DNA from 3 places in the Gordonia caeni genome. Region 2 is predicted to be linked to each of the others. Evidence: riboswitches for the same ligand, from Rfam matches in the RefSeq annotation. Region 2 holds a riboswitch; each other region holds the start of a gene.

Evidence for each region. A riboswitch is a leader RNA that binds a small molecule or an ion and turns the genes downstream of it on or off. The one in region 2 is predicted to bind cobalamin.
Region 1: it holds a riboswitch for cobalamin, as region 2 does, so the genes downstream of both, ABD732_RS06590 (ABC transporter substrate-binding protein) here and ABD732_RS11060 (CbtB domain-containing protein) in region 2, are expected to answer to the same signal.
Region 3: it holds a riboswitch for cobalamin, as region 2 does, so the genes downstream of both, ABD732_RS08660 (ABC transporter substrate-binding protein) here and ABD732_RS11060 (CbtB domain-containing protein) in region 2, are expected to answer to the same signal.

What each region holds. Positions count from the first base shown of each region.
Region 1 is NZ_BAAAZW010000003.1:310,553-319,953, forward strand. It holds gene ABD732_RS06575 (lipid-transfer protein) at 1-3, shown strand, start outside; gene ABD732_RS06580 (AMP-binding protein) at 67-1,689, shown strand; gene ABD732_RS06585 (hypothetical protein) at 1,734-2,357, opposite strand; cobalamin riboswitch at 2,421-2,652, shown strand; gene ABD732_RS06590 (ABC transporter substrate-binding protein) at 2,675-3,772, shown strand; gene ABD732_RS06595 (FecCD family ABC transporter permease) at 3,769-4,863, shown strand; gene ABD732_RS06600 (ABC transporter ATP-binding protein) at 4,860-5,681, shown strand; gene ABD732_RS06605 (hypothetical protein) at 5,678-6,493, shown strand; gene ABD732_RS06610 (DUF2461 domain-containing protein) at 6,471-7,103, opposite strand; gene ABD732_RS06615 (LysR family transcriptional regulator) at 7,114-8,043, opposite strand; gene ABD732_RS06620 (FUSC family protein) at 8,173-9,282, shown strand; gene ABD732_RS06625 (MFS transporter) at 9,198-9,401, opposite strand, start outside.
Region 2 is NZ_BAAAZW010000006.1:35,603-45,003, forward strand. It holds gene glpD (glycerol-3-phosphate dehydrogenase) at 1-263, shown strand, start outside; gene ABD732_RS11045 (pyridoxamine 5'-phosphate oxidase family protein) at 387-803, shown strand; gene ABD732_RS11050 (DNA-formamidopyrimidine glycosylase family protein) at 751-1,596, opposite strand; gene ABD732_RS11055 (ATP-dependent helicase) at 1,589-6,256, opposite strand; cobalamin riboswitch at 6,311-6,438, shown strand; gene ABD732_RS11060 (CbtB domain-containing protein) at 6,478-6,714, shown strand; gene ABD732_RS11065 (CbtA family protein) at 6,757-7,584, shown strand; gene ABD732_RS11070 (histidine phosphatase family protein) at 7,592-8,086, shown strand; gene ABD732_RS11075 (serine hydrolase domain-containing protein) at 8,127-9,401, opposite strand, start outside.
Region 3 is NZ_BAAAZW010000004.1:322,154-331,554, forward strand. It holds gene ABD732_RS08655 (FecCD family ABC transporter permease) at 1-272, opposite strand, end outside; gene ABD732_RS08660 (ABC transporter substrate-binding protein) at 335-1,300, opposite strand; cobalamin riboswitch at 1,329-1,515, opposite strand; gene ABD732_RS08665 (GNAT family N-acetyltransferase) at 1,569-1,925, shown strand; gene ABD732_RS08670 (LLM class flavin-dependent oxidoreductase) at 1,977-2,999, shown strand; gene ygiD (4,5-DOPA-extradiol-dioxygenase) at 3,081-3,866, shown strand; gene ABD732_RS08680 (ABC-F family ATP-binding cassette domain-containing protein) at 3,853-5,505, opposite strand; gene ABD732_RS08685 (metallophosphoesterase family protein) at 5,623-6,261, shown strand; gene ABD732_RS08690 (glutaminase) at 6,280-7,566, opposite strand; gene ABD732_RS08695 (sulfurtransferase) at 7,871-8,752, shown strand; gene ABD732_RS08700 (DUF1707 SHOCT-like domain-containing protein) at 8,844-9,401, shown strand, end outside.

The sequences.
Region 1 (9,401 bases), on a different contig from region 2:
TGATCTACTCCAGCCCCGACCACCCACCAGCCCCCACCGGCCCGACCGCCTCCCAAGGAGATCGCAATGAAGTTCAACCTGGCCACCGTTTTCGAGACCGTCGCAGACGCGGTTCCCGACCGGGTCCTGCTGAGTTACGACGGTGAAGGTTTCACCTACGCCGACCTGGACCTGCAGATCAACCAGGTGGCGCACCTGCTGGCCGCGCACGGTGTGGGCCGCGACGACAAGGTGGCGCTGTACCTGAAGAACAGCGTCGAGCACGTGACCGCGCTGCTCGGCATGCTCAAGATCGGTGCGGTTCCGGTGAACATCAACTACCGGTACACCGAGCCGGAGCTGGAGTACATCTTCGACAACTCCGATTCGGCGGCGATCATCGTCGAACTGCCCGAACACCAGCGCATCCTGGCCAATCTGGTCTCCAAGCTGCCCGAGCTGCGCACCGTCTTCGTGATCGGCGACGTGACCGACGAGCTGGCCGCCGCCGTCGGCGAGCAGCCCGGCGGCCGGACCGTGGAGCTGGTCGACTTCGCCGAGTGGGCCGAGCAGTCCACCGAGCGGGACTTCCCCGAGCGCACCGGCGAAGAGCTGTACCTGATCTACACCGGCGGTACCACCGGCTACCCGAAGGGCGTCATGTGGCAGCACGACGACTTCTTCCGCAAGCCGATCTCCGGCGGCAACCCGTACGGGCCGCCGCGGGAGAGCTACGAGGAGCTGGCCCGCGAGGTCCAGAACTTCCCGTCGCTGTCGTTCCTGATCGCCGCTCCGCTGATGCACGGCGCCGCCTCGTACTCGCTGTTCACGTTCCTGAGCCTGGGTGGCCGGCTGATCCTGGAGCGCGACTTCGATCCGGAGAAGATCGTCGCGAACATCCCGCGCGATCAGACCCAGATGATCCTCATCGTCGGCGACGCCATGGGCATGCCGCTGGTGGAGGAGATGGAGCGGCGCGCGGGAGAGGTGGATTTCTCGACGCTGTTCTCCATCGCCTCCGGCGGCGCCATCTGGAGCAAGAGCGTGCGCGACCGCTTCCTCGCGGTGAAGCCGGAACTGATGCTGCGCGACAACTTCGGTGCCTCCGAGTCCGGCAACGACGGTGAGATCGTGCTCGACGAGAACGGCAACCTCAAGGTGCCCGACACCGCGCGCATGATGGTGGTGGACGAGCGGTTCAACCGGATCACCACCCCGAACGAGGTCGGCTACATCGCCCGCGTCGGCAACATCCCGCTCGGCTACTACAAGGATCCGGAGAAGACCGCGCGCACCTTCCCGACCATGGAGGACGGCACCCGCATCTCGGTGCTGGGCGACATGGGCTACGTGCACGACGACGGCGGCATCGTCTTCCTGGGCCGCGGCAGCCAGTGCATCAACACCGGCGGCGAGAAGGTGTACGCCGAAGAGGTGGAGGCCGCCCTGCACGGTCACCCGGCGATCTCCGACGCCCTGGTGGTGCCGGTGCCAGACGCCAAGTACGGGCAGGCCGTCGCCGCGGTGGTGCAGATCGCCGAGGACGAGACCGAGCCGAGCCTGGAGGAAGTGCAGGAGTTCTGCCGGCAGAGCCTGGCCCGGTACAAGGTGCCGCGCAGCCTGGTGGTGGTCGACGAGGTGCGCCGCACCCCGGCCGGCAAGGCCGACTACCGGTGGGCCAAGGCGGCCGCGGAGGCCGTCACCGCCTGACCCGGACCCGAAAGCCCCGGACCCGAACCTGAAGACCCGGGACGTCAGAGCGCGGCCAGTGCGGCGCGCACGGCGTCCCGGGTCTTTTCGGCCGACCGCTGGTGCCGGCTCAGCGCCTCCCAGTGCGGGCCGAGATCGTCGCTGCGTTCGGTCACCAGGACGGTGCCCATCCGGTCGAGCAGGGCGCGGTAGCCGCGCCGATGCCACTGGTCGACCACGGCCAGTGCCAGCCGCGGCAGATCCGCATCGGTGGGCAGCGGCCACGGTCCGGCCGGATTGGGGGAGGCCAGCTCCATCAGCAGGTTCCGGAATCCGGCGGTGGTCTCCGTGACGGCGAAGGCGCTCGCCAGGTCGCCGGGAGCCAACGGTGCGCCGGCGTCGACGGAATCGATGATGCGCGCGAACACGGCCCCGTGGTCGGGCAGGTAGAACAGCGGTGCCGACGAGGCGATCACCCCCGGACCGTCGCGCGCGCCGACGTCCCCGACGAGCGCGTGCACCACGGCCGTCGTCAGGTCGGCGGGCGCCCAGATCAGTGCGGTCAGGGCTTCACGCTCGACGGTGATCGTCGCCTCGATCTCGTCGATGTCGACCGGCACCCCGAGCCCGGCCACATCGTCGTGCGAGGTGACGGTCTCGAGTTCGGGCCGCCGGTCGGCGTCGGACATGGGTCGATCCTGCCAGGAGATGATCGCCGGGGTGGCCTGATGGAGGAGTCGTCGGGGCGGTCGATAAGATCCGGAATGACCGGTACGCCGGGGGCCCACGGCCCGCGGCGTCGCAAGAGGGAATCCGGTGAGAATCCGGAACTGTCCCGCAGCGGTGAAAGGGAACGACGCCGTCATCGAGCACTGGGTGCCACGCACCCGGGAAGCGACGGCGAAGGAGAACCGCGGACGTCCGCCACGAGCGTGCCCGCGACATGCCCCGAGTCCGAATACCTGCCGGTGCGTACACCTACGTGAGGCCGAGGAGCCACCGACAAATGAAGAACATTCAGCGCCGGACGACGTCGATCGTCCGGCCCCTGGTCATCCTGCTCGCCCTACTGCCGGCGATCGTGCTGGCCGGCTGCTCCATCCCGGACCGGCCGGACGAGGCGGCGACGAGCATCGAACTCGTCGATGACGCCGGGCGCACCGTCGAACTGAGCGGACCGCTGACGAAGGTCGTCGTCGCCAACCGCTACAACGTGGAACTCATCCGGGCGATGGGGTCGATCGACACGGTGGCCTCAGTGGACACCAACACCGCCCAGGACCGCGCCTACTGGCCGCAGTTCGATCCCGATGAGGTGATCGGCAAGGGCCAGAGCGACCTGAACCTGGAGAAGATCATCGAACTGGCGCCCCAGGCGCTGATCCTGCCCCGGAACGGCTCGGTGGACGAGTACGCGGCCAAGCTGGAGCCGGCGGGAATCAAAGTGGTCACCGTGACGGGCTGGGACAACGCGGAGCTGCCCAAGCAGATGGACATCCTGGGGCGGGCCCTCGGCAACGAGGACGGCGCCCAGAAGGTGACCGACATGTTCACCTCGGTCTCCCAGCAGATCACCGACGCCGTCGGCGATCAGCCGCGCAAGAGCGTCTACTGGGAGTACGGCGACCCGTTCACCACCGCCGTTCCCGGCACGTCGAACGACGGCTGGCACCAGATGGTGGTCCTGGCCGGCGGCACCAACATCTTCGCCGACGCCGACCCGGCCGGAGCCGCCGTCGACCCCGAAGCGGTGCTGGCCGCGAATCCGGATCTGATCGTCAAGACCACGTCGGGGGGAGCGCTGAAGAACACCGGCGTGTACACGCCGCCCGCAGCCGGTGACTTCGACGCCATCGGGGCTGAGATGACCTCCCGGCCCGGCTGGACCGGCCTCGACGCCGTGCGCAACGGCAACGTCCACTTCCTGACGGGCTTCGCCGGCGGCGGCCTGGGCAAGGTGGTCGGCTCGGCCTACGTCGCCAAGTGGCTGTACCCGGAGCACACCGCCGACTTGGACCCCGACCAGGTCTTCGCCGACTGGATGAAGCTGCAGGACATGGCTCCGGTCGACGGGCACGTGCACACCCTGCCCGCCATGCGGTGACCGGCGGAACGGCCGCCGCCGACCCGGCGACCGAACTCGCCGAGGTCCGTCGGGTCCTGGCGGGGCGTGCCCGGCGCCGGTGGTCGATCCTGGCGGCCGCGACTCTCGTCGCGGTGGCACTGGCCTGGCTCGGCACCGTCCACGGGATCACCGACATCACCACCGGGCGGCTCGCGGCCACCCTGCTGCCGGGGGCCGACCGGTGGGCGCAGCCGCTCGACTGGTCCGAGTGGACCGCGCTGGTCGACCTGCGGCTGCCGCGGATCGCCATGGCGATCGCGGCGGGAGCGGGGCTGGCGTGGTGCGGCTGCGGCATGCAGATCATCACTGGCAACCCGATGGCGAGCCCGTTCACCACCGGCATCTCCAATGCCGCGGCGTTCGGCGCGGCCCTGGCGATCCTCGGGACGTTCACCATCGCCGGCTCGGCGATGACGGCCACCGTCGTCATGGCCTTCGTGATGGCGGCCGCGTGTTCGGCAGTGGTGATGGGACTGGCGTCGATCGGCCGCATGGGCCCGACCATCCTGATCCTGTCCGGCATCGCGCTGAGCTACCTGTTCGCGGCGGCCACCGCCGTCCTGCAGTACGTCAGCGACGAGCAGGACCTGTCCGCGATCGTCCGCTGGACCTTCGGCGACCTCGGCCGGGCGAACTGGTCGCAGATCACTCTGGTGGCGGTGATCGTGGGCGTCGCCGGCGGATTCATGCAAGCGCGTGCGGGGTGGTACATGCGCATGGCCGCCGGTGACGAGACCGCGTTCAGTCTCGGGGTCCCGGTCCGGCGGTTGCGCACCCAGACGATGGTGCTGGTGACGCTCGTGGCCGCGACCGTCATCAGCATCACCGGGGTGATCGGCTTCGTCGGCCTAGTGGCGCCGCACATCGCGGCGCTGCTGGTCGGCGCGGACGAACGGTATCGCCTGCCGCTCGCCGGGGTGGTAGGTGCCGCGCTGGTCCTCGGTGCCGATCTCGTCGGCCGCACGATCGTCAGCCCGGTGATCGTGCCGGTCGGCATCGTCGTGTCGTTCCTCGGGGTGCCGATGTTCCTGTGGCTGATCATCCGGGAGGGCGCATGGTCACGCCGGTGAGCGCGCAGGGACTGCACGTGCGCGATCTCGTGGTGGCGCACGGGCGCCGGCGTCGGCCTGTCCTGGACGGCGTGCGACTCGACCTCGACCCCGGTCGAGTCCTCGCGGTGATCGGCCCGAACGGCGGCGGCAAGTCGACACTGCTCAAAGCGGTGCTGGGCATCACGCCGCCGCGCCGGGGCGCCATCCTGGTCGACGGTGTGCAAACGCGGGGCATGGCGCCCGCGGCGCGAGCACGGCTGCTGGGCTACGTCCCGCAATCGGAGTCGGTACCGGGATCGGGTCTGACGGTGGCCGACGCGATCGCACTGGGGCTGCCGCGCGGCGTGCGCGGGCCCGCGGCCCTGGAACGGATCGTCTCGGCCGCCGACCGGGTGGGGATCGGTACGCGGCTCGACGATGCGCTCGCCGACCTGTCGGGCGGGCAGCGGCAGCGCGCGCTGATCGCACGGGCCCTGGTGACCGGTGCGCCGTACCTGTTGCTGGACGAGCCGGTGGCCAACCTGGATCTGCGCTACCAGCTGCAGATCATGGGCATTCTCGGAGAGCTCGCCGACGCCGGGGCCGGTGTGCTCGTGGTGCTGCACGACCTCAACCTGGCCTCGGCGCACTGCGACGACGTGGCTCTGGTGCACGCCGGCCGGATCGAGCAGCTGGGGCCACCGCGCGAAGCGATCACCGAAGAACTGGTGCGCACCCTGTACGGCCCGGTTGCCCGGCTCACCGAGATCGACGGGGACCGCTACCTGCTCCCGCAGCGCACGCGCACTGCAGAACCCCGGCCGCCGGGCGGCGGCCGAGAAAGAAGCCGATCATGACCGAATCGTTGCCGGAGTCGCTGCGGGCCCTGCGGAAGAGCATTCCGGCGGTCCGCGTGGAATGCGCGGCCGATCCGGCCGATGCCCAGCGGCTCCTGCACGACGGCACCGACATCGAGGGGGAAGTGACGGGCTTTCGTGCGGCCGATCTCGTGGACGGCTCGGCGGCCGGAGAGTTGATCGAACTGCACGCCAGGCATCGGGGCATGCCGGTCGGCAGGCACGCGGCCTCGCTGGTCTTCCAGCGCTACAGCCACCGGCTGTGCGGGGCGGGTGCGCTGGCGTGGGTGGAGTACGGCTGGGTGCCCGATCTGACCGCCGACAACGTGGGGGTGCGGTTCGTCGACGGCAGCCCCCACACCGTCGTCCTGTCCCGGCCGCGACTGGCCGGGACGACGGCAGAGGACCTGGTGCGCATCGTCGTCGATGAGCATCTGCTGCCTGTCGCCCGGGCGATGCGCAAGGCCGGAGGACCGGGACTGCCGAACCTGCTGGGCAATGTGGCGGCCGGATTCGCCGGCGCCTTCCGGACGATGTCGCGGGACCGCCCGGCCCATCTGGTCGCCGAACGCGCGGAGTCGGTTCTGGGCGTAGACCCGCGACTGGAACGCGGCGGCAGCTTCCGGACACTGCTCGGGCCGCTCGGGGAACGGCTGCAGTACGACCGCGCGAGCTGCTGCCACTGGTATGCGGCGCCCGACGGGAAGTACTGCTCGTGGTGTTCGCGGCTGAGCCACGACGAGCGGACGGCGCGCTTCTGCGCGAACATGGCCGACGAAGCCGGTGCGGTCAGCTCCGCCCGTGCTCGGTGACCCAGTCGATCAGCGGGGCCAGTGAGCGCCAGTCGGAGCGGACCCGGTCGACCAGTGCGGGGGTGTGGATCACCTCGTCGAAACCGTAGTCGCGCATCGCGGTCAGCGACTTGTAGCGCAGCAGCTCGATCCGCGGATGGTCCTTGTCCCAGCCGCGGGGTGCGGTCTTGAGACGGTCGCCGCCGATCTCCCAGCCGGTCGCGGTCAGCGACGCGAGGATCTCCTCGAGCTCGGCGCCGCGGCGCGGGTGATCCATGGCGGTGCGCAGGGCGGCCAGCCGGTCGGGCTCGGCGTGGTAGAAGCCGCCGCCGGCGCGGAAACCGGGCGCGCGCAGTTCCACGTAGTAGCCGGTGGCCGGGGCGGCGGCGACGAAGGCGCCCTGGTGCGTCTTGTACGGGGTCTTGTCCTTCGAGAAGCGGACGTCGCGGTAGGGGCGGAAGATCTTGGCGGTGCCGAACTCGTCGGCGAGCTGATCGGTCAGCGCCGTCATCGGCGCGGCCACCGCCGTCTTGTAGACCTCCTTGTTCGCCTCCCAGAAGACCTTGGAGTTGTCGATCTCCAGATCGTCGTAGAAGTCGAGGGCCGCCTCGGGGAAACCGTCGAAGGTCATGGTTGTCAGGCTACGTTCCGGCGGCGGTGAGTAGCGCCTCGCGTTCGAACGCTGCGGTCAGCACCGGAGCCGGGTCGGCGTCCGCGCGCACCAGCGCGACCCGGGTGCCGAGCGGGCCGGCAGGCCCCTGCGGCCCCGCCGCGAGAGGGCACGTCGTGATCTCCGGTGGCACGGCGAGGGTGTCGAGCCAGGCCTGCGGCACGATCGAAGCCCAGCGGCCGGTCCAGATCAGGGCGATCAGCGCGGCGATCGAGTCGGCTTCGATCCGCGGATCCAGGTGAACGCCTGCGGCGGACGCGGCGTCGTCGATCAGGTCGCGGCCGCGCATCCCGGGGTGCAGCAGGCACAGCGGCAGCCCGGCGATGCGGTCCCACGGCGCCTCCTGCGCCGCGGACGGCGGAGTGTCGTCGTCGCGGATCAGGTCCGTGTGCCCGATCAGCACCAGCTGTTCGCGGTAGAGCCCGGTGACGACCATTCCGGTGGTGTCCAGCCCGCGCGGATAGATTAGGCCGGCGTCGAGCTCGAAGCGGCGGATCCGCTCGAGCACCTCAGCCGACTGCAGGCCGGTGGCCAGGTCGAGCTGCACCTGCGGGCGGTCGGCGCAGAACCGGTCGATCAGGGCGGCGACCGCGGTGACGGCGCCGGGGATCACGCCCAGCCGCAGCCGTCCGGACAGCCCCTCCCGCAGTGCCGCGGCCTGCAACTCCATCGAGTCCCGGTCGGCGAGCAGCCGGCGCGCCCACTGCGCCAGCTGTTCTCCCTCGGGAGTGAGGCCCTCGAAGTTCTGGGCGCGGCGGATCAGCGGCAGCCCCAGTTCCCGCTCGAGTTTCCGGATCGCCTCGGACAGCGCGGGCTGGGACACGTAGCAGGCCTGCGCGGCCCGGGCGAAATGCCGCTCCTGGGCGACGGCGACGAAGTACTCGAGCTGACGGAACAGCATGACGACGTTCTACCACGCGGATCATGTACTCGTCACCGGCGGTGATAGGCAGCGCCGATCGGCTGGTCGAGATCAGGTCTTGGACGCCGAACACCGACTGCCGGGACGATTCAACCGGAGAGGAGCGCGATGCAGACGGTGAGCGCGGTGACCGGAGCGCGGCGGCGGACGGCCGCGCTGAGGCTTCATCGCGACGATCACACGCACGCGCTCCGCGTCGCGGCGACCGTGGCGCTTCCCGGCCTGGTGCTGCTGCTGGCCGGTCGGCCCGATTTGCTGATCTACGCGGTCTTCGGTTCCTTCACCGGCATGTACGGCCGAGCGGTCGGTGGACGGGCACGCACGGTGCAGCAACTGCGCGGGGCGATACTGCTGTCGGCGGGCGTGGCGGTTGGAGTGACGCTGTCTCAGTACGGCGTGGCAGCACCGGTCCTGGTCGCCGTCGAGACGGTTTTCGCAGTCGGCGCGTCGCTGCTCGCCGACCGGTGGCGGCTCACTCCGGCGGGACCGTTCTTCGCGATCCTCGCGCTCGGAGCGACCGCCCTGATGCCCGCTGCACTCGTGCGGCCGGAGCCGGCGGTGGCACTGTGCCTGGCGACCGCCGCGGCCGGGATTCTGATCGGCCGGATCGGTACCGCGCACCTGCCGGCCGCCGCGCCGCACGCGATCGTGCGCCGACGGGAATCGGCGGTGCACGCGGTGCGCTACGCGCTCGCCGTCGGAGGCGCCGGCGGGCTGGCACTGGCGTTCGGATTCGCCAACGCCAACTGGGCGATGGCGGCCGCGGCCGTCCCGCTGGCCGCGATCGACACCGGCGCGGTCACCGGCTGGGAACTGCGGGCCGTCCTAACCCGTGCCGGGCACCGGGTGGCCGGCACCTACGCGGGCCTGGCGATCACCGCGGCGCTGCTGCCGCTGAATCCGGGCCCCAGCGTGCTGGCGGTGGTGGTGATGGCCCTGCTGTTCCCGACCGAACTGTTCATGACGCGGCACTACGCGGTGGCGATCGGCTTCTTCACCCCGCTGATCATGCTGATGACCCAGCTGGGTACCCCGATGGGCGCACGGGAACTGCTGGTGGCCCGCGGCCTGGACACCCTGATCGGGGTCGCGGCGGGCGTGGCCGCCGCGACGGCCGTGCGGAGACGCCCCGGTCAGCCGTTCCCGGCCCCGGGAACGGCGGCGTCGTCGCTGTCACCGGGGGCCGGGGCGGGGAGTGTGGCCGGGTCGATCACCTGACGCGGTGCGAACCAGCCGAGGAAGACGGCGCCGGCGATCAGTACTGAGCCGAGCACCAGGCAGGCCTGCTGCAGCGGCGGCACGAAGGCGTTCTCGGCGCCGTCGCGGATGAACTGCGC
Region 2 (9,401 bases):
ACGTGCTGGCCCGCCGCACGCGGATCGCGATCGAGTACGCCCACCGCGGCGCCGACTGCGCCGCAGAGACCGCCGACCTGATGGCGCCGGTGCTGGGGTGGACGCCGGCCGAGCGGGAGGCCGAACTCGAGGCCTACCGCGCCCGCGTCGAGGCCGAGGTCGCCTCGCAGCGCCAGCCCGACGACGAGGCCGCCGACGCCCTGCGCATGGCCGCCCCCAAGGCCCGTCGGGAGATCCTGGAACCGGTGCCCATTCCCGAATGATCCCCGCCGCGTGATCCTTCCCACCGCGGGACGAAGGGCCCTGGTCCTGGTACCCCTGCAGGGCCAGGATGGTGGGCATAGGCTGGGGACAGCGGCGTGACCGCGGCGTGAGAGAGGGAGACGATGGAAGAAGTCAGCATCCTCGACGAGGACCAGTGCTGGAACCTGTTGTCCGAGAGTGTGATGGGCCGGCTGGCGCTCGCCGTCAACGGTGAGCCGGAGATCTTCCCGATCAACGCCTACGCCCACGACGGCAAGATCCTGTTCCGCACCGGCGAGGGCACCAAACTCTCCGAGATCGCGGTGAACGGGCGCTGCGCCTTCGAGACCGACGGTTTCACCAGCAAGATCGGCTGGAGCGTGGTCGCCAAGGGCACCGCGCGCATCCTGACCGGCACCCAGGAGATCATGGCCGCCGACCAACTGCCGCTGAAGCCGTGGATCCCCACGCTCAAGCTGAACTACGTGGAGATCGACGTCGAGCAGATCACCGGCCGGCGCTTCCGGTTCGGCGACGAACCGGACCGCTACCCGGTGTGACCGGCTGGCAGGCGGGACAGAAGTAGACCACCCGCTCAGCGGCCGGACCGGAGCCGGTGCCGAGTGAGCCGCGGACGATCGCGGTGCCGCAGCGGCGGCACGGACGGCGGTCGCGGCCGTACACCCACAGTTCCCGGCCGCGCCGGCGATCACCGGTGGTGCAGCGCACCGGGGTGAGCGCGTTCGCGGTCAGGAGCCGGTGCGCCGAGTCGGCGAGCGCCGCCGGATCGGGCACCGCGGACACCGGAGCAGCCGGGTGCAGGCCCGCCAGAAAGCACAGTTCGTTGCGGTAGATGTTGCCGATCCCGGCCATCACCCGCTGATCCAGCAGCGCCAGGCCCAGTGCACGGTCGGCGTCGGCGGCCAGATTCTCCGCGGCGCGCACGCGATCCCAGTCCTCGCCGAGCAGGTCGGGGCCCAGATGAGCCACGGCAGCCTCCGGGGCGGCGGTCAGCTCCAGGACGCCGAGGTCGAAACCGACCGCCTCGGTGTCGCCGGCACGCAGCACCACCCGCGCTGTGAAACCCGGCCGCCGCCACTTCTCGCCGCGCGCGTAGACGTGCCACGCGCCCTCCATCATCAGGTGCGAGTGGATCGACAGCCGCCGGTCCGCAGCACCCGACAAATCGATGAACAGGTGCTTTCCGACCGGCCGCACCCGGTCGACGGCAGCGCCGGACAGATCCTTGGTCGCCAGCGCCGGAACGCGGAAGTCGCTGCGCGTCAGCGTCTTTCCGGCCAGCGCCGCGTGCAGGCGCGCGGCGGTGCGGTACACGGTGTCGCCCTCAGGCATGGCGGTCGGAACTCATGCGGGGGTCGTAGTTCATGCGCAGGCCGCGCGGGGTGGACGCGAAGCCCTGCCCGGTCAGGATGGTGCCCAGTTCGGTCCGCAGCACCGGATCGCCGTCCACCAGATCGACGTGCATGCGCGCTACCGCGCCGCGTCGCACCGCCGACACCAGGGCGGCGCCTGCCGCTTCGAGCCGGTCGGTCTCGGTGGTGAAGGTCAGGATCCGTTTGCCCCCGCGTTCGACGAACAGGGCCGGGGCGCCGTCCACCAGCACCACCAGCGCACCGGGTTTGCGGCCCGGACGGTGACCGGAGGCCGACTCCTCGTCGCCCGGCCGCGGCGGCCAGGCCAGCGCCGCGCCGTACGGGTTCGCCGGGTCGGTGGCCGCCAGGACGTGGGCGCTCAGCTCCTGCTCGCGGGGCACCACGGCCGATTCGCGCAGGGTGTCCACGGTGTGCCCGGCGGCGAACTGGGCGCCGCCCAGGCCGTCGATGAAGTAGCCGCGGCGGGCCTGGCCGGAATCCTCGAAGACGCTGAGCGCCTTGTAGATCCGGGCGAAACCGCCGGGCACCTCCTCGGTGGTCACCGCTCCCTTGGTGACCACCCCGTAGCGGTCCAGCAGGATCTCGCAGGTCGCCGCTGCCGCCGCGGTCGGCTCGATCGCGGCGCGCTCGAGCAGGGCCCAGCGGCCGCCGACCAGTGGCGGCACCGGCGCCGCGTCGGTCCCCGCCAGATATCGGCTGGACAGGCGGGCGGCCCGCAGGCGCGGCGCCCGGGAGCCGCCGCGCACCCGGTGCGCCGGTGTGCCCGTGGCGGTCCGCGACCGGCCCGGTGCCAGCAGCGCGCGCACGGGGGCGAAGGAGTCGTTGGTGACGCGCGTGGACCACACCAGATCCCACAGCGCGGTGTGCCGGTGGGCGTCGTCGATCGGGCCGTCGCCGGCCAGGCGCGAATAGCGGACGGCGCCGCCCTCGAGTTCGCCGAGCAGTTCCCGATGCACGTCGGTCAGGTCGATCTGGTCGGGCGGGCGCAGGGTCAGCGGCGCCGACTCGGCCGGGTGCAGACTGATCCAGCCGTCCGAGCCGCCGATCCGGCCGTGCCCGGACCACACCACCTCGCCGGCCGACAACAGTTCGTCGAGCATCGCCGGGCGGTAGTCGGCGACGCGCGCCGGAAGCACCAGCGACTCCCATGCCGACGCCGGGACGGGTTGTCCGGCGAGCTGTTCGATCACCGACAGCAGACCGTGCGGGCCGCGCAGACGCTGGTGGCCGGCGACGTGCTGCCAGCCGAGCAGGAACCGCGCATAAGTGTCCGGGGTGACCGGTTCCACCTCGGCGCGCCCGGCCGCGAGGGAACCGCGCCGCAGCTGGCCGAGGACGTCGCTGTGACACCACTGCGAGCGCTGCGCGTCGTCGCGGGTGAGGAACTCGCCCTCGATCACCGCTCGGCGCCCCGCCAGCTGCTGCAGGGTGGTGCGGACCACGGCCACCCCCATGCCGAGGTCCTGTGCGGCCTCGTCGGCGGTGAACGGCCCGTGCGTGCGGGCGTAGCGATGGACCAGGTCGCCCACCGGATCGTCGGGGGCGGTGAGATGGGCCGCGGGCACCCCGAGCGGCGGCGGCACGCCGAGACCGTCGCGCAGCCTGGCGACGTCGTCGATGGCGGCGTACCGCTGCGCGCCGCCCATCACCACGGTGACCACCCGTCCGGCCGCGCGCTCCTCGTCCAGCACGGCGTCCAGCGCGTCGTCGCCGGCGTAGCGTTCGGCGATCTGGTCGCCGGTGAGCGGTCCCAGCCAGCGCAGCAGATCGGTCACGTCCTGGCCGTCGCGGGCCCGGCGTTCGGGTGCCGTGCGCTGCAGCCGCGCCACCGTCTCGGCGATCACCACCGGGTCCAGCAGCTCGCGCAGGTCCACGCGGCCGAGCAGCTGCGCCAGCAGCGAGGTGTCCAGCGCCAGGGCGGTGGCACGCCGCTCGGCGAGCGGGGCGTCGTCGTCGTAGATGAACGAGCCGGTGTAGCCCAGCAGCATCGCGGCCGCGAACGGCGACGGACTGTCCGTCTCCACCTCCACCATCCGGATCCGGCGTCCCTTGAGCCGGGTGAGGACGGCGGTGAGCGCGGGCAGGTCGTAGACGTCCTCCAGGCACTCGCGCGCGGTCTCCAGGATGATCGGGAAGTCCGGGAACTTGGCGGCCACCGCCAGCAACTGTGCGGCCCGCTGGCGCTGCTGCCACAGCGGTGCCCGTTTGCCGGGGTCGCGGCGCGGCAGCAGCAACGCCCGGGCGGCGCACTCGCGGAACCGCGCGGCGAACAGCGACGAATCGGCCAGGGTGGCGGTGGCGATCGCCTCGATCTGGTCGGGGTCCAGATCGAAGACCTCCGCGCCCGGCGGGGCGTCGTCGGTGTCCGGGAGGCGGACGATGATCCCGTCGTCGGTCGCCGTGGTGGCCCCGTCCAGACCGAGCCGCTCGGCCAGCTGGGCGGCGATCGCGGCGGCCCACGGGGCGTGCACGCGCAGGCCGTACGGGGAGTGCAGGATCAGCCGCCAGTCGCCGAGCTCGTCGCGGAAACGCTCCACCACCAGGGTGCGGTCGGTGGGCAGGGTGCCGGTGGCCGCGCGCTGCTCGGCGATCAGAGACGCGAGGTTGGCGCGCGCGAACTCGCTGAGCCCGATCTTCTCGGCCTGCGCCGCCAGCGCGTCCGGCTCGGCGACGGCGCCGACGAACCGGCCCATCGCCTCACCCAGCTCGGCCGGGCGGCCCACCGCATCGCCGATCCAGAACGGGAGCCGGCCGGGCTGCCCGGCGGCGGGCACCACCAGGACGCGGTCGTGCGTGATCTCCACGATCCGCCAGCTGCTGGCGCCGAGCGCGAAGACGTCGCCCACCCGGGACTCGTAGACCATCTCCTCGTCCAGCTCGCCGACGCGTCGCGGACCTCGCGCCGAGCCCGGGGCGCCGGAGGAGTCGTCGCCGGCCAGGAACACCCCGAACAGGCCGCGGTCGGGGATGGTGCCGCCGGAGGTCACCGCGATCCGCAGGGTGCCGCGGCGGGCGGTCAGGGTGCCGGTGGCGCGGTCGTAGTCCACGCGCGCGGCCAGGCCGGCGAACTCGTCGGACGGGTAGCGGCCCGAGATCAGGTCCAGCACGGCGTCGTAGACGTCGCGGGTGAGGTCGGCGTACGGGGCGGCCCGGCGCACGGTCGCGTACCAGTCGTCGACGTTCACGTCGGCCACCGCCGTCGCGGCGACCGTCTGCTGGGCCAGGATGTCCAGCGGATTGCGCGGCACGGTGAGCTCTTCGATCCGGCCGTCGAGCATGCGGGAGACGGTCACCGCGCAGCCGATCAGATCGGTGCGATGCTTGGGGAAGACGACGCCGGAGCTGATCTCGCCGACCTGGTGGCCCGCGCGGCCGATGCGCTGCAGCCCCGAGGCCACCGACGGCGGCGTCTCCACCTGGATCACCAGATCCACCGCACCCATGTCGATCCCCAGCTCCAGCGAGCTGGTGGCCACAACGCAGCGCAGCGCACCGGTCTTGAGCGCGTCCTCGATCTCGGCGCGCTGCTCCTTGCTCACCGAACCGTGGTGGGCGCGGGCGAGTATCGGCTCGGCGCCGCCGGTGACGACCGCCCCGTTGATCGTCGCGGGCATGCCGCCGGGGACCGCGGTGTTCCGGACCGCGGGAGCGGCGGGGCCGGGGGACTCGCGTTCGGCCGCGATCTCGTTCAGCCGCGCGGTCAGGCGTTCGGCCAGGCGGCGGGAGTTGGCGAAGACGATGGTCGAGCGGTTCTGCTGGATCAGGTCGACGATGGCCGACTCGACGAACGGCCACAGCGAGCCGGCCGTGGGGGAGAAGGCATCGTCGAGTTCGCCGTCGCCCGGCGGCACCGGCAGATCGGTCATGTCCTCGACGGGGACGTCGACGCGCAGGTCGAAGGTCTTGGCCGCCGGTGGGGCGACCACGGTGCACGGCGCCTGACCGGCGAGGAACTGCGCGACGGTCTCCGGCGGCCGCACCGTCGCCGACAGGCCGATCCGCTGGGCGGGGGACTCGGTGAGCTCGTCGAGGCGCTCCAGCGACAGCGCCAGATGGCTGCCGCGTTTGGTCGGGGCGAGGGCGTGGATTTCGTCGACGATCACCGTCTCGACGTCGCGCAGCGTCTCGCGGGCCGACGAGGTGAGCATCAGATACAGAGATTCGGGGGTGGTGATCAGGATGTCGGGCGGATCGGCGACCAGGGCGCGCCGGGCCGCGGCCGGGGTGTCGCCGGAGCGGACGCCGACGGTCACCTCGGGGGCGGGCAGGCCGAGGGCGGCCGCGGCGTGCCCGATACCGACCAGCGGCGCCGACAGGTTGCGTTCGACGTCCACCGCGAGCGCCTTGAGCGGGGAGATGTACAGCACGCGGACCCCGCTGGGCTGCGGGCGCGGTGCCGAGGTCATCGCGTCGATCGCCCACAGGAAGGCGGCCAGCGTCTTGCCCGATCCGGTGGGGGCGATCACCAGGGTGTTCTCGCCGGCCGCGATCGACCGCCAGGCCCCGGCCTGCGCCGGCGTCGGACCGCCGAAGGTGCCGGTGAACCATCGCCGGGTCGCCGGACCGAAGCCGGCCGGCATGTCCCCGCCCGGCTGGGGATCCTCGCCGTCGCCCGCCATCAGTCCATTGAACCGCAGGGGTACGACACCGTGCTCGTGCCGACGGGCGGCGTTCGCGTTAAGCTGATCCTCAGCCTGACGCGGGGAACCCGGTGAGAGTCCGGGACGGTCGCGCCACTGTGAGGCCGTTCGCCCCCGTGCGAGAGGCCGAGTCAGAGCACCGCTTCGGGCCCGCTGTTCACCACGACGGGACGCAGGATCCCCGGAAGCAGGTTCCACGCATGACCGTATCCGCTCATTCGGCCGGCGCCGGCGCACAGAAGGCGCGCAGCCTGGCCGTCCCGCACCTGGACACCGCCTCGGCGGCCCTCTTTCTGACCGCGACGGTGCTCGTCGCCGCGCTGGCCTTCTACTTCCTCGGATACGACCAGGGCGCCGTCTCGGTGTTCGGGTCCGACACCCACGTCCACGAGTTCATTCACGACTCGCGGCACTTCCTCGGCTTCCCCTGCCACTAGACCCCTGCCACTAGACGCTGCGAAGACGAGGACTCTCACCACATGGAACGCAAACTCGTCGGCGCCGGCCTGCTCTCGGGTCTGGTCGCCGGAATCATCGCCTTCATCTACGCCCGCATCTTCATCGAGCCGCAGGTGGCCGACGCCATCGATTACGAGGAGTACCGCAGCCACGCCGAGGAGGACCTGAACGTCGCCCTCGGCGGCGCCGCCGAGCACGGCCACGAGCACGAGCTGTTCAGCCGGTCGGTGCAGGAGAACATCGGCGCCGGCGTCGGCACCGTGATCTTCGCCCTGTGCATCGGCGCCTTCTTCGCCGTCGCCTTCACCTTCCTGTGGGCCTACGTCGGCCGCCGCTGGGCGGCCGCGGACCCGCGGCTGGTGGCCGGTGCACTCGGGGTGATCGGCTTCGTCGCCGTCGTCGGCGTGCCGTACTTCGTCTACCCGCCGAACCCGCCCGCGGTGGGCGAGGAGGACACCATCGGCTCGCGGTCGGCGTCGTACCTCACCATCACGATCGTCTCGGTGGTGGTCGCGATCCTGGCGGTCTGGCTCACCATGGCGCTGTGGGAGCGCCTCGGCGGCCTGCTCGCGGGGATCGTCTCCACCGTCGGCTACCTGGTGGTCATGACCATCACCGCGATGCTGCTGCCGACCTTCCACGAGGTCCCCGGCCCGGTGGAGCACGACGGCACCATCTACGGCGCCGGCTTCCCCGGTCAGGTGGTCGCCGACTTCCGGGTCTACGCGATCGCCAACCAGGTGATCCTGTGGGCGGTGCTGGTGACGGTGTTCTGCCTGATCCTGGGCGTCCTGATGCGCCGCAGCGTGCCGCGCGCCGAGCAGGCGGCGGAGACCGCCGACGCCTGAGCCGACGGTGACGCTGCTGATCGTCGCCGGGCGCACCGCACCGAACCGGGCGGTGGTCTTCGGCGGCGAGCACCACCACCTCGACGCGCGCGGTCGTGCCGACGTGGCCGCCCTCGCACCGCATCTGACATCGCCTCTGGGCCGATCCGTACGGGTCGGCCCGGAGGCGTCGGTGCGTCAGAGCGCCGCCGTCCTGGGGCTGACCGGCGCCGTCGATCCGGCGCTGGCCTCGCTCGATCTCGGCTCGTGGCGGGGACTGACCCCCGAACAGATCCCTGGAGCGGACCTGGCCCGGTGGTTCACCGATCCCGCTGTGGTGCCGCACGGCGGGGAGTCGGTGGCCGGTTTCGTCGCGCGGATCCGGGCGACGGTCACCGGGGACGGGGTCCTGGTGGTCGCCAAACCGGTCGCGCAGGCGCTGCTGTGCGCCGCGGCCGACCAATTCTTCGCCACCGAACTGCGGCCGGCCAGCCTGCACCGCCTGACCGTGTCCCTACCCTGACGTATGGCTGACGCCCCCTCCTGACACGGGAGGGTGCGCCCTATACGGCAGGGTAGGGACAGGTGCGGGGGATCACCAGGTTGATGGTGTCCAGGAGAGCGCCGTAACGGTTCGCCTCGGGGTGTGGGCCCGGCTTGCCGGTGGAGACCACCGCTGCGGCCAGTTCGCGCTGCGGATCGGCCCACATCGCGATCTGGGTGAGGCCGGTGTGGCCGAAGGCGGCGGGGGCGTCGCGGCCGAACGGGCCGAAACGGGCCGAGCCCAGCATGTAGCCGGTGCCCCAACGCAGGGGGACGCCGCCGGTCGCGACGTCGGGACGCAGCCGCCGCCGCTGCCGGGTGGCCGCCCGCAGGGTGGCCGGCCAGAGCACGCGCACCCCGTCGAGCTCGCCGCCCCGGCGCAGCAGTTCGGCGAACCGGGACAGCTCGTGCGCCGTGGACACCCCGTTCGACGACGGCACCACCCCGGTGAGGAACGGGGCCTTGTTGGCCATCGGGACGATCTGCGCCATGCTGCCGCCGACCACCTTGGTGAACGCGGCATCGATCGCACCGGAGTTGGGCGGGCCCGTCACGTAGCTGGTGGCGACCCGGTCGACGTCGTCGGGGCGCACGCCGAAGTTGGTCCAGGCGAAGCCGAGCGGATCGCCGATCTCGTCGGCGAGGATGTCGCGGATGCTGCGGCCGGTGGCCGCGGCGACGATCTCGCGCACCAGCGGACCCCAGGTGAGCGCGTGGTACATGTGCAGCGTCCCGGGCGGGTAGACCGGTCGCAGCCCCGCCAGCATCTCGCGGGTGTAGGCGCTGTCCTCGCTGCGCCGCAGGTCCGGCCGCGGTCCGGTCGGGATCGGCACGCCGGCGCGGTGGGTGAGGACGTGGTCGATCGTCGTGCGGCCCTTGCCGTGGGCGCGGTAGCCGGGCAGCAGGTCGTCGACGCGGTCGGACAGGGCCAGGTCGCCGCGCTCGATCAGCAGATGCACCACCGTCGAGGCCATCGCCTTGGCGGCGGAGAAGACGCAGACCGGGGTATCGGTGCGCAGCGGCACCTTCTCGATCTCGGGGCCGTCGCCGGGGCCGTTGCCGCGGGCGTGCCCGATCGCCCGGTCGACGATCGGCTCGCCGCGGTGGCGCACGCACACCGCGATGCCGGGCTGCGTTCCCGCCTGATACCAGTGCCGGGCCGCCGCCCAGATCCGGTCGGCGGCGCCGGGATCGGCTCGCAGCGGCACCTCGTCGCCGCGGTCGGTGATCTCGTCGAGGAGTGCCGGGTCCAGGCTGTCGGGTGCGTGGATGCGCCCGGGCCAGGCCTGTGCTGT
Region 3 (9,401 bases), on a different contig from region 2:
ATGCCGAGCAGGTACGGATCGGCCAGAACGTTACCGGTCAGCGACTGCAAGACGTTGCCGCAGACGGCGAGCCCCGCGCCGACCGCTGCCGCGGTCACCACGCGGGGCATCCGCAGGTTCACCACGATGTGCTCGTTGGCCGCATCCACTCCGCCGAGCAGTCCCAGCCGCGATCCCACCGCCGCGAAGACTTCGCCGAGACTCAGTCCGACCGAGCCGATGACGACGCCGACTGCGATGCTCACCACCAGCAGGGCGACGAGTGCGGTCACCAGTGCCGCATAGCCCAGGCCGGACCTGGCAGTCCACGCCTGCGTCGCCGGAGCCACGCCGATCAGCGCGCGCCCAGGTACTGCGACAGCTTCACCGCACCGTCGATGGTGCGCGGGCCGGGCGTCGACTCCGAGAACGGCACCACCAGGTACGACTCGTTCTTGACGGCCGTCAGGCTCTGCAGAGCCGGGTCGGACTCCAGGTACGCCTTCTTGTCTTCAGCGGTGGAGAACAGCGCGTCGATCAGGACGATGACGTCCGGATCGGCCTTGACCACCTGCTCCCAGCTCGCGTCGGTCCAGTTGCCGGACAGGCCGGCGAAGATGTTCGTCGCACCGACCGCGTCGATGATGAGCTGCGGTCCGCCGTCACCGGCGCCGACCGACGGCGTATCGGTGCCCGCGTCCCACCAGAGCACGCTGGTGCCGCGCCCGGCATCGGCGGTCTTCAACTCGGCCAGCGTCTCCCGCATCCGCTGGTTCTCGCGGTCCGCCTCGTCGGTGCGCCCGAACAGCACGCCGTAGTCCGAGGCTTCTCCGGCGATCGCATCCCATGAGGGGGCCGGCCGGTCGTCCTTGTTCTCGCACCCGAACGGCGAGACGTAGGTCGCGATACCCAGGCCGGCGAACTCGTCCCGGCTGCCGATGCCGCCGTCGGTGAAGGCCGACGAATAGGACGCCGCCACCAGGTCGGGCTTGGCGGCGAGCACCGTCTCCAGGTCCGGGTACTTGGGCGCGAGCACCGGCACGGAGTCGTAGGCCTCCTTGAACTGGGGCGCGATCTGATCGTCGAGGTAAGCGGTGCCGACCAGGTCCTTCTCGGCGCCGATCGCCAGCGCCGATTCGGTGGCGCCCTGGTTGACGGTGATGCCGCGGGTGGCCGGTGCCGCCAGGCTGACCGTCCGGCCGCAGTTCTGCAGTGTCACCGCGCCCGTGCCCTGCGGGGAATCATCGGTCCCGCAGGCGGTGAGGGAAACGGTCAAAGCGGCCGCTGCCACCACGGCAGCGATCGAGGAGAGGGTGCGCACGGCTACCCGCCTTCCATTCTCGTGGAGTACAAGGTGGTCGGTCGCGGCCGGTCTCCTGGCTACGCAGGGCCCACCGGAAACGGCACCTTCCCGGGCACACATGGCACCCAGTGGCCGGGATTCCTCCCGAAACCGTCTCCGGACCTGCTTACAGTGGCGAGAACCGCGCCGGCTTTCCACCGGACTTCCCGAACACCGCGACGTTCTAGGCATGGTAGCCCGGTGGCCGGCGCCGGTAGTCGCAGCACCGTAGCCACAGGAGGGCCACATGACCGAGAAGCGTTTTCACGTTGAGCACCGCCCCGACGAGCAGCGCTACGTGCTCATCGACCGCACGGCCGACGGCCGCGAGATCGGTGAGGAATCGTACGTCGACGTCGCCGGCGACGACGGCGCCACCGCGCGCGTCCTCTTCCATACCGCGATCGCCGCCGACTACGGCTCCCAGGGACTGGCGTCGCTGCTGGTACAGAGCGTCGTGGACGATGTGGTGGCCCGGGGCTACACGATCGTTCCGGTGTGCCCGTACGTCGCCAAATGGCTTCCGGAACATCCGCAGTACGACGAGCACGTCGTCGACCCGGCGCCGGTGCACCTGGCGGCGGTGAAGGACCGGCAGCAGTGAGCGCCCGCCGCCGGCGGGAATATCGGGAGCGGCGCGGCCATTGATCCGGACATGAGCGAGATCGAATTCGGCCTGGACACCTTCGGCGGTGTCACCAAAGACGAGCAGGGCCGGCCGCTGCCGCACGCCCAGGTGATCCGGGATCTGGTCGAGGACGGCGTCGTCGCCGACCAGCTCGGCCTGGACTTCTTCGGCGTCGGCGAGCACCACCGCCCGGACTTCGCCGTCTCCAGCCCGGAGATGGTGTTGTCGGCGGTGGCCGGCCGCACCGACCGGATCCGGCTCGGCTCGGCGGTCACCGTCCTGAGCTCGGACGACCCGGTACGGGTCTTCGAGCGGTTCGCCACCCTCGACGCCGTCTCGAACGGTCGCGCCGAGATCGTCGCCGGGCGGGGCTCGTTCATCGAGTCCTTCCCGCTGTTCGGCTACGACCTGAGTGACTACGAGGTGCTGTTCGAGGAGAAGCTGCAACTGCTGTCCGCCCTCTTGACGGAGGAGCCGGTCACCTGGTCCGGTTCCACCCGGGCCGGGCTGCGCGACCAGCGCGTCTACCCGGTCACCGAGAACGGCATCCGCGCCTGGGTGGGGGTCGGCGGCAGCCCCGAGTCGGTGGTGCGCACCGCGCGCTACGGCTTCGGGCTGTTCCTGGCGATCATCGGCGGCTCGGCCGATCGGTTCGCGCCGTACATCGATCTGTTCGAGCGCGCCCAGGACGAGTTCGGGGTGCCGCGCGCTCCGGTCGCCGTGCACTCGCCGGGGCTGGTGGCCGAGACCGACGAGGAGGCCCGCGAGGTGACCTACGACGGCTGGCTGGAGTTCCGGCGGCAATTGGGCCGTGAACGCGGCTGGCCCGACCCGGTCCCCGGCGACTTCGAGCGCGAGATCCATCAGGGCGCCCTGTATCTCGGATCCCCGGAGACCGTCGCCCGGAAGATCGTCCGGACCCTGGGCACGCTGAAAGTGGACCGCTTCGACCTGAAGTACGACCAGCCCGTCCCGCACGCCGCCCAGCGCCGCTCCATCGAGCTGTACGGCGAACGCGTGGTTCCGCTGGTCAAGGACATGCTGGCGTAGCATCGGCACCAGCACCCAGCAGAGGCGGCACACCCCATGAGCACCATCGATACGACCACAGACAGTTCACCCGGCGGACGGATGCCGGTGGCCTTCGTGGGGCACGGCAGTCCGACGAACGCCCTGGACCGCAACCGGTACACCGAATCGTGGGAGGCGTTCGGGCGAGCCGTCCCCACGCCGCGTGCGATCCTGGTGATCTCCGCGCACTGGTACACCAACGCCACCGCGGTCACCGCGATGCCGCGGCCACGGACCATTCACGACTTCTTCGGCTTCAGCCAGGAGCTCTTCGACGTGGAGTACCCGGCCCCCGGATCACCCGAGCTGGCCGAGCAGGTGGCCGACGTGGTGAAACCGACGTGGGTGGGCCAGGACATCGACAGCTGGGGCATCGACCACGGCACCTGGTCGGTGCTGCGGCACGCCTTCCCCGACGCCTCGATCCCGGTGGTGCAGCTCTCGCTCAACTCGTTCAAGGACTACGACCACCACCTGGAGCTGGGCCGCAAGCTGGCCCCGCTGCGCGATCAGGGAGTGCTCATCATCGGCAGCGGGAACATCGTGCACAACCTGCGCACCATCGATTTCCGCAGCGCCGACACCGGTTTCGACTGGGCGCGCCGGTTCGACGACGCCGCCGCCGAGATATTGACCCGCTCCCCCGGCGACGTCCTCGACCTGCAGGCCCACCCGGACTTCGCCCGTTCCGTGCCCACCCCCGACCACTTCCTGCCGCTGCTCTACGTGGCCGGTATCGCCGACGCCGAGCCCCTCGATCTGCTGGTCGACGGCTACACCGCGGGCTCGATCTCGATGGCCGCCTACACCCTCGGGCTCGACCCGGAGCTGCTCACAGCTCGCTGACGCGGCCGTCTTCGACATGCCAGCGCCGGTCGACGTCGACGGTGGCCAGCATGCGCCGGTCGTGGGTCACCAGCAGTAGGGCGCCGTCGTAGGAGGCGAGCGCCGATTCGAGTTGTTCGATGGCGGGCAGGTCGAGATGGTTGGTGGGCTCGTCGAGCACCAGCACGTTGGTGCCCCGCGCCTGCAGCAGCGCGAGCGCCGCCCGGGTGCGCTCCCCCGGTGACAGCCCGTCGACCGGCCGGTCGACGTGATCGGCGCGCAGGCCGAACTTGGCGAGCAGGGTGCGCACGTCAGCGGTCGTCATGTCGGGCATCAGTTCCTCGAAACGCGCGGCGAGCTGCCGGTCGCCGGTGAACAGCCCGCGCGACTGGTCGATCTCGCCGACGGCGACGTTCGCCCCGAGGTGCGCCGTCCCGGCATCCGGCGCGATCTGCCCCAGCAGCAGCCGCAACAGCGTCGACTTGCCCGCCCCGTTGGGCCCGGTGATCTGAATCCGCTCCCCGGCGTTCACCTGGATCGACACCGGGCCGAGGGTGAAATCCCCTTGCTGCACCACGGCTTCGTTCAAGGTGGCGACCACGGAGCTGGAGCGCGGCGCCGCACCGATGGTGAACTCCAGGACCCATTCCTTGCGCGGTTCGGCCACCTCTTCCAGCCGCGCGATCCGGCTCTCCATCTGTCGGACCTTCTGCGCCTGCTTCTCACTGGACTCGCTGGCGGCGCGCTTCCGGATCTTGTCGTTGTCGGGCGCTTTCCGGATGGCGTTGCGCACGCCCTGGCTGGACCATTCGCGCTGGGTGCGCGCCCGCGCGACCAGGTCGGATTTGCGGTCCGCGTACTCCTCGTACTCCTCGCGCCGATGCCGCCGCGCCACCTCGCGCTCTTCCAGGTAGCTGTCGTACCCGCCGCCGAAGACGGTGTTGGTGTGCTGGGCCAGATCCAGTTCGAGAACGCGGGTCACGCTGCGCGACAAGAACTCCCGGTCGTGGCTGACCAGCACCACGCCGCCGCGCATGCCGCGCACCACTTCTTCGAGCCGGGCCAGCCCGTCCAGGTCGAGGTCGTTGGTCGGCTCGTCGAGCAGCACCACGTCGAAGCGCGAGCACAGCAGCGCCGCCAGGCCCACGCGTCCCGCCTGCCCGCCGGACAGTTCGGTCATCAGCGTCTCGCCCGGCGCCGTTCCGGTGTCCAGCCCCAGGTCCGCCAACGCCCCCGACAGTCGCTCGTCCAGATCCGGTGCGCCGGTGGCCAGCCAGTGATCCAGGGCCGCCGCATACCGATCCGCCGCGGCGGCCGGAGCGCCCGGATCGGCGAGCGCGTCGGCCGCGGCGTCCATGGCAACGGTCGCCGCGGCGCAGCCGGTGCGCCGGGCGACGTACTGCCCGACGGTCTCCCCCGGCACGCGCTGATGTTCCTGCGGTAGCCAGCCCACGAAGGCGTCCGCCGGTGCACGCGACACCGTGCCCTCCAGCGGAGCCAGGTCGCCGGCCAGAATGCGCAGCAGCGTCGTCTTCCCCGCCCCGTTGGCACCGACCACCCCCACCACGTCGCCGGGGGCGACCGTCAGATCCAGCCGGTCGAACAGGACGCGGTGCGCGTACCCACCGGTGACGTCTTTGGCGACGAGCGTTGCGGTCATGCCCCCATCGTCTCCCATCCGGTGATCGGTCCCCCACGCCGAGGCCCCCACCCCAGGACCGCAGTGCGGGCAGGATGGATGTCACGGACTCACGTATCGACGACGAGAGGGGCGCCCGTGCGGTACTTCACCTCCGACACCCACTACGGGCACGCGAACATCATCAGGTACTGCGGGCGGCCGTACGACGACACGGAGCAGATGGACGCCGATCTGGTGGCCCACGCCCGCGCCACCCTCGGCGACCACCGCGACCTGTGGCATCTCGGCGACGTCGCGATGGGCCGTATCGACGACACCCTGCCCAACCTCGCGCGGATCGGTGCCGACGTCACCCTGGTGGCCGGCAACCACGACCGCTGCCATCCCCTCAACGGGCCAGCGCGCAGCGAGCGCTTCGCCGACGTCTACCGCGAGCGCTGCCGGCTCACCCGGCTGATCCCCACCGACACCGCGCTCACTCTGAGTAACGGTGTGACGGTGCAGGTTTCGCATTTCCCCTACCCCGACAAGGGCGCTTATGACGAGCCGCACGAACACGAGCGCGCCGACAAGCTCGCGCGGTGGCGCCCAGTCGACGACGGCTCGTGGCTGCTCTGCGGCCACGTGCACGACAGCTGGCGCCAGCGTGGCCGGATGATCAACGTCGGAGTGGACGCCTGGGGCGGGATCCCGGTGAGCGAAGCCGACCTCGTCGCGCTGATCGAGGCCGGTCCGGCGGACCTGGATCGATTGCCGTGGCCCCGAACGGACTGAGACCGGCCGGTCGCCGGGTCAGTCGTCCGAACCGGCCTCGAGTTCGTCGACGTGGCGGTACACCGTCACCCGGCCGCCGGTGCCCGGCTCGGGGTCGGGCAGCACGGTGTCGGGGTCGATCAGGTAGACGTCGTGCCCGTCGAGGGTCAGGCGACGGACGGCTTCGAGCAGCATCCGGCGCGCGACGTCGTCCACCGAGGACACGCGCCGCAGGCTGATCGCCACGCGCTTCTCGGCGGGCGGGCGCTCCTGGAACTCGCGGGCCACACGTTCGCCGCCGGCGAAGCGGATGTCGCCCTGCAGGGCCAGCAGCAGCACTTTCCCGTGCCCGGCTCCCAGCACCCGCCGGTCCCGGATCACCGCCGGCGCGGCCGGCGGCACCTCCATCAGGTGCATGCCCATGTCCGCGGTGAACCGCTCGAACAGCTCCACGCCGCGCACGCTGTTGCCGTGCCGGTCCAGCCGCGGGGAGAAGGTGGCGATGCCGGCCTGCCCGGGCAGCGCACCGATCAGGCCACCGGCCACACCGCTCTTGGCCGGCACCCCGACGCGGGTCATCCAGTCGCCGGCACCGTCGTACATGCCGCAGGTGGCCATCACGCTGAGGGTCTGGCGCACCACCTTCGCCGACACCACCGGCGCCCCGGTCACCGGATTGATGCCCCGGTTGGCCAACGTCGCGGCCATCACCGCGAGATCGTCGACGTTGACCAGCAGCGAGCACTGCCGGGTGTATCCGGCCACGGCGACCAGCGGATCCTCGCCGATGATGTCGTGGGCGCGCAGCATGTTGGCCAGCGCGCGATTGCGGTAGGCGTGGGACAGCTCGGAGTGGTAGACCGACTCGTCGACCTGCAGGCGACGCCCGGCGAAGGCGCTGAGGCCGTCGATGATCCGCTCGACCCGCGCTTCCGGGGTGGCCTCTTCCGGCCCGGCCAGGGTGTGCGTGGTGATCGCACCGGCGTTGATCATCGGGTTCAGCGGACGCCCGGACCCCGGTTCCAGCGAGATCTCGTTGAACGCATCACCGCTGGGCTCCACGCCCACCTTCTCCAGGACCGCGTCGAAGCCGCGGTCGGCCAGCGCCAGCGCGCAGACGAACGGTTTGGAGATCGACTGGATACTGAACTCCACGCCGGCGTCCCCGGCGGAGTAGACGTGGCCGTCGACGGTGCACAGGCCCGCGGCGAGCAGATCGGGATCGGCGTCGGCCAGTTCCGGGATGTAGTCGGCGGTGGCACCGGACTGGTCGGCCTCGACGGAGCGGAGGGCTTCAGCGAGGTAATCGGGAATCGGTGAACGCACGTCGATCAGCGTACGGGTCGTGCCGCACGCGCGCCGGGGTGTACGGACTCGGCCTTCTGCCCACTGCGGGCGCAACCGGGCAGGTGCCCGCGATCGCATGCCGACCGACCACCCCGAAGCGATCCCCGGCGCGATTCCACCCGATCGGACGAGGTCGCCCGCCCGGTGCGGGAGCAGGTCGGGTTAGCGCTCCGGGCCGGGTCCGTCAACGCCCGCCCATTCCTGGCCGCAGGCGCCACGCCGGGACCGCGATCCGTGCCTAGAGTCGGCCTCACCACCCCGTCCCCCGACTCCAGAGGTATCCGTGACTTCCGCACAGCTTCCCCCACTCGTCGACGCCGCATGGCTCCAGGACCACTTGGGTGATCCCGGCCTCGTCGTGATCGATTCGACCACCCATCTGCCGATCCCCGAGGACGGCCCGTACACGCCGGAATCCGGCGCCCTGGCTTACGCCGCCGAGCACATTCCGGGCGCACTGTTCGCCGATCTGCTCACCGACTTCGCCGATCCGTCCGATCCGCAGCCGTGGACCGCCGCCGACCACCAGCGCTTCGCCGCTGCGGCCGGTGCGCTGGGCATCGGCGACGGCGCGACGGTGGTGATCTACAGCCAGCACGACGTCTTCTGGGCCACCCGCCTCTGGTGGCAGCTCCGCCTGGAGGGCTTCGACGACGCGGTGGTTCTCGACGGCGGCCTGCCCGCCTGGAAGAACGCCGGCGGTGAGTTGACCGATGCCGTATCGACGCCCACGCCACGCGCGTTCGTCGGCGATCGCCGGCCCGGGCTGATCCGCTCCACCGCGCAGGTCGCCGCCGCCCTCGACGATCCCGGAGTCCTGCTGGTCAACGTCCTCGACGAGCCCACCTACCGCGGCGAGGTGAACACCTACGCCCGCAACGGCCACATCCCCGGCAGCATCAACTTCCCGGTGGCCGGACTGCTCGATCCGGAGACCGGCACCCTGCGGCCCGTGGAGGAACTGCGGGTGGAGTTCGAGCGGGCCGGCCTGCTCGACGACGGCCGAACAGTGGTCACCTACTGCGGCGGTGGGATCGCCGCCACCGGTGTGGCGTGGGCACTGGCGCTTGCCGGCCGCGACGACGTCGGGGTCTACGACGGCTCGCTGACGGCATGGACCGCCGACCCGGAGCTGCCGCTCGTCACCGGATCGTCGCCCCGCTGATCGTGCCTCCCGCCGGGACGCTGCCGTCGAGCGGCGCCCCGGACGGGTGCGCACGTCCCCCGGCTGCGGGCTCGCCCTTACAGTGGAACCCATGTCCTCCGACATCCCTGACGACGAGATCCGCGTCGGCACGCCCGAACGCGAACGGGCCATCGCACTGCTCAACGAATCCTTTTCGGCCGGCTACCTGCAGCTCGACGAGTTCGAAGAGCGCTCCGGCGCCGTCTATGTGGCCCGCACGCGCGGTGAGCTGCGCGAGACCCTGCACGATCTGCCGAGCTACGACCGCCTGTTCCCCACCGCCGTCGCGTCCCCGCTGGAAGCCGGTGCCGGCCCCGCGGGCAAGCCGCTGAAACTGAAGGCCGACTGGGACACCGCCCGCCGCAAGGGCACCTGGAAGGTGCCGGCGCAGATCGTCGCCACCGCCGAGCTGGGCACCGTCGACCTGGACTTCACGCTCGCCCGCTTCCAGAGCGACGTGGTGGAGCTGGGTCTGCAGGCCTCGGTCAGCACCATCAAACTCCGGCTCGGCGCAGACCAGCAGGTGACCTACGACGACCTCGCCGTGGGCGGCTGGTCGAAGGTGAAGGACAAGGCCGGCGCACCGCGCCGCCCGGGCGGCCCGACGATCATCCTGACCGGACATCTG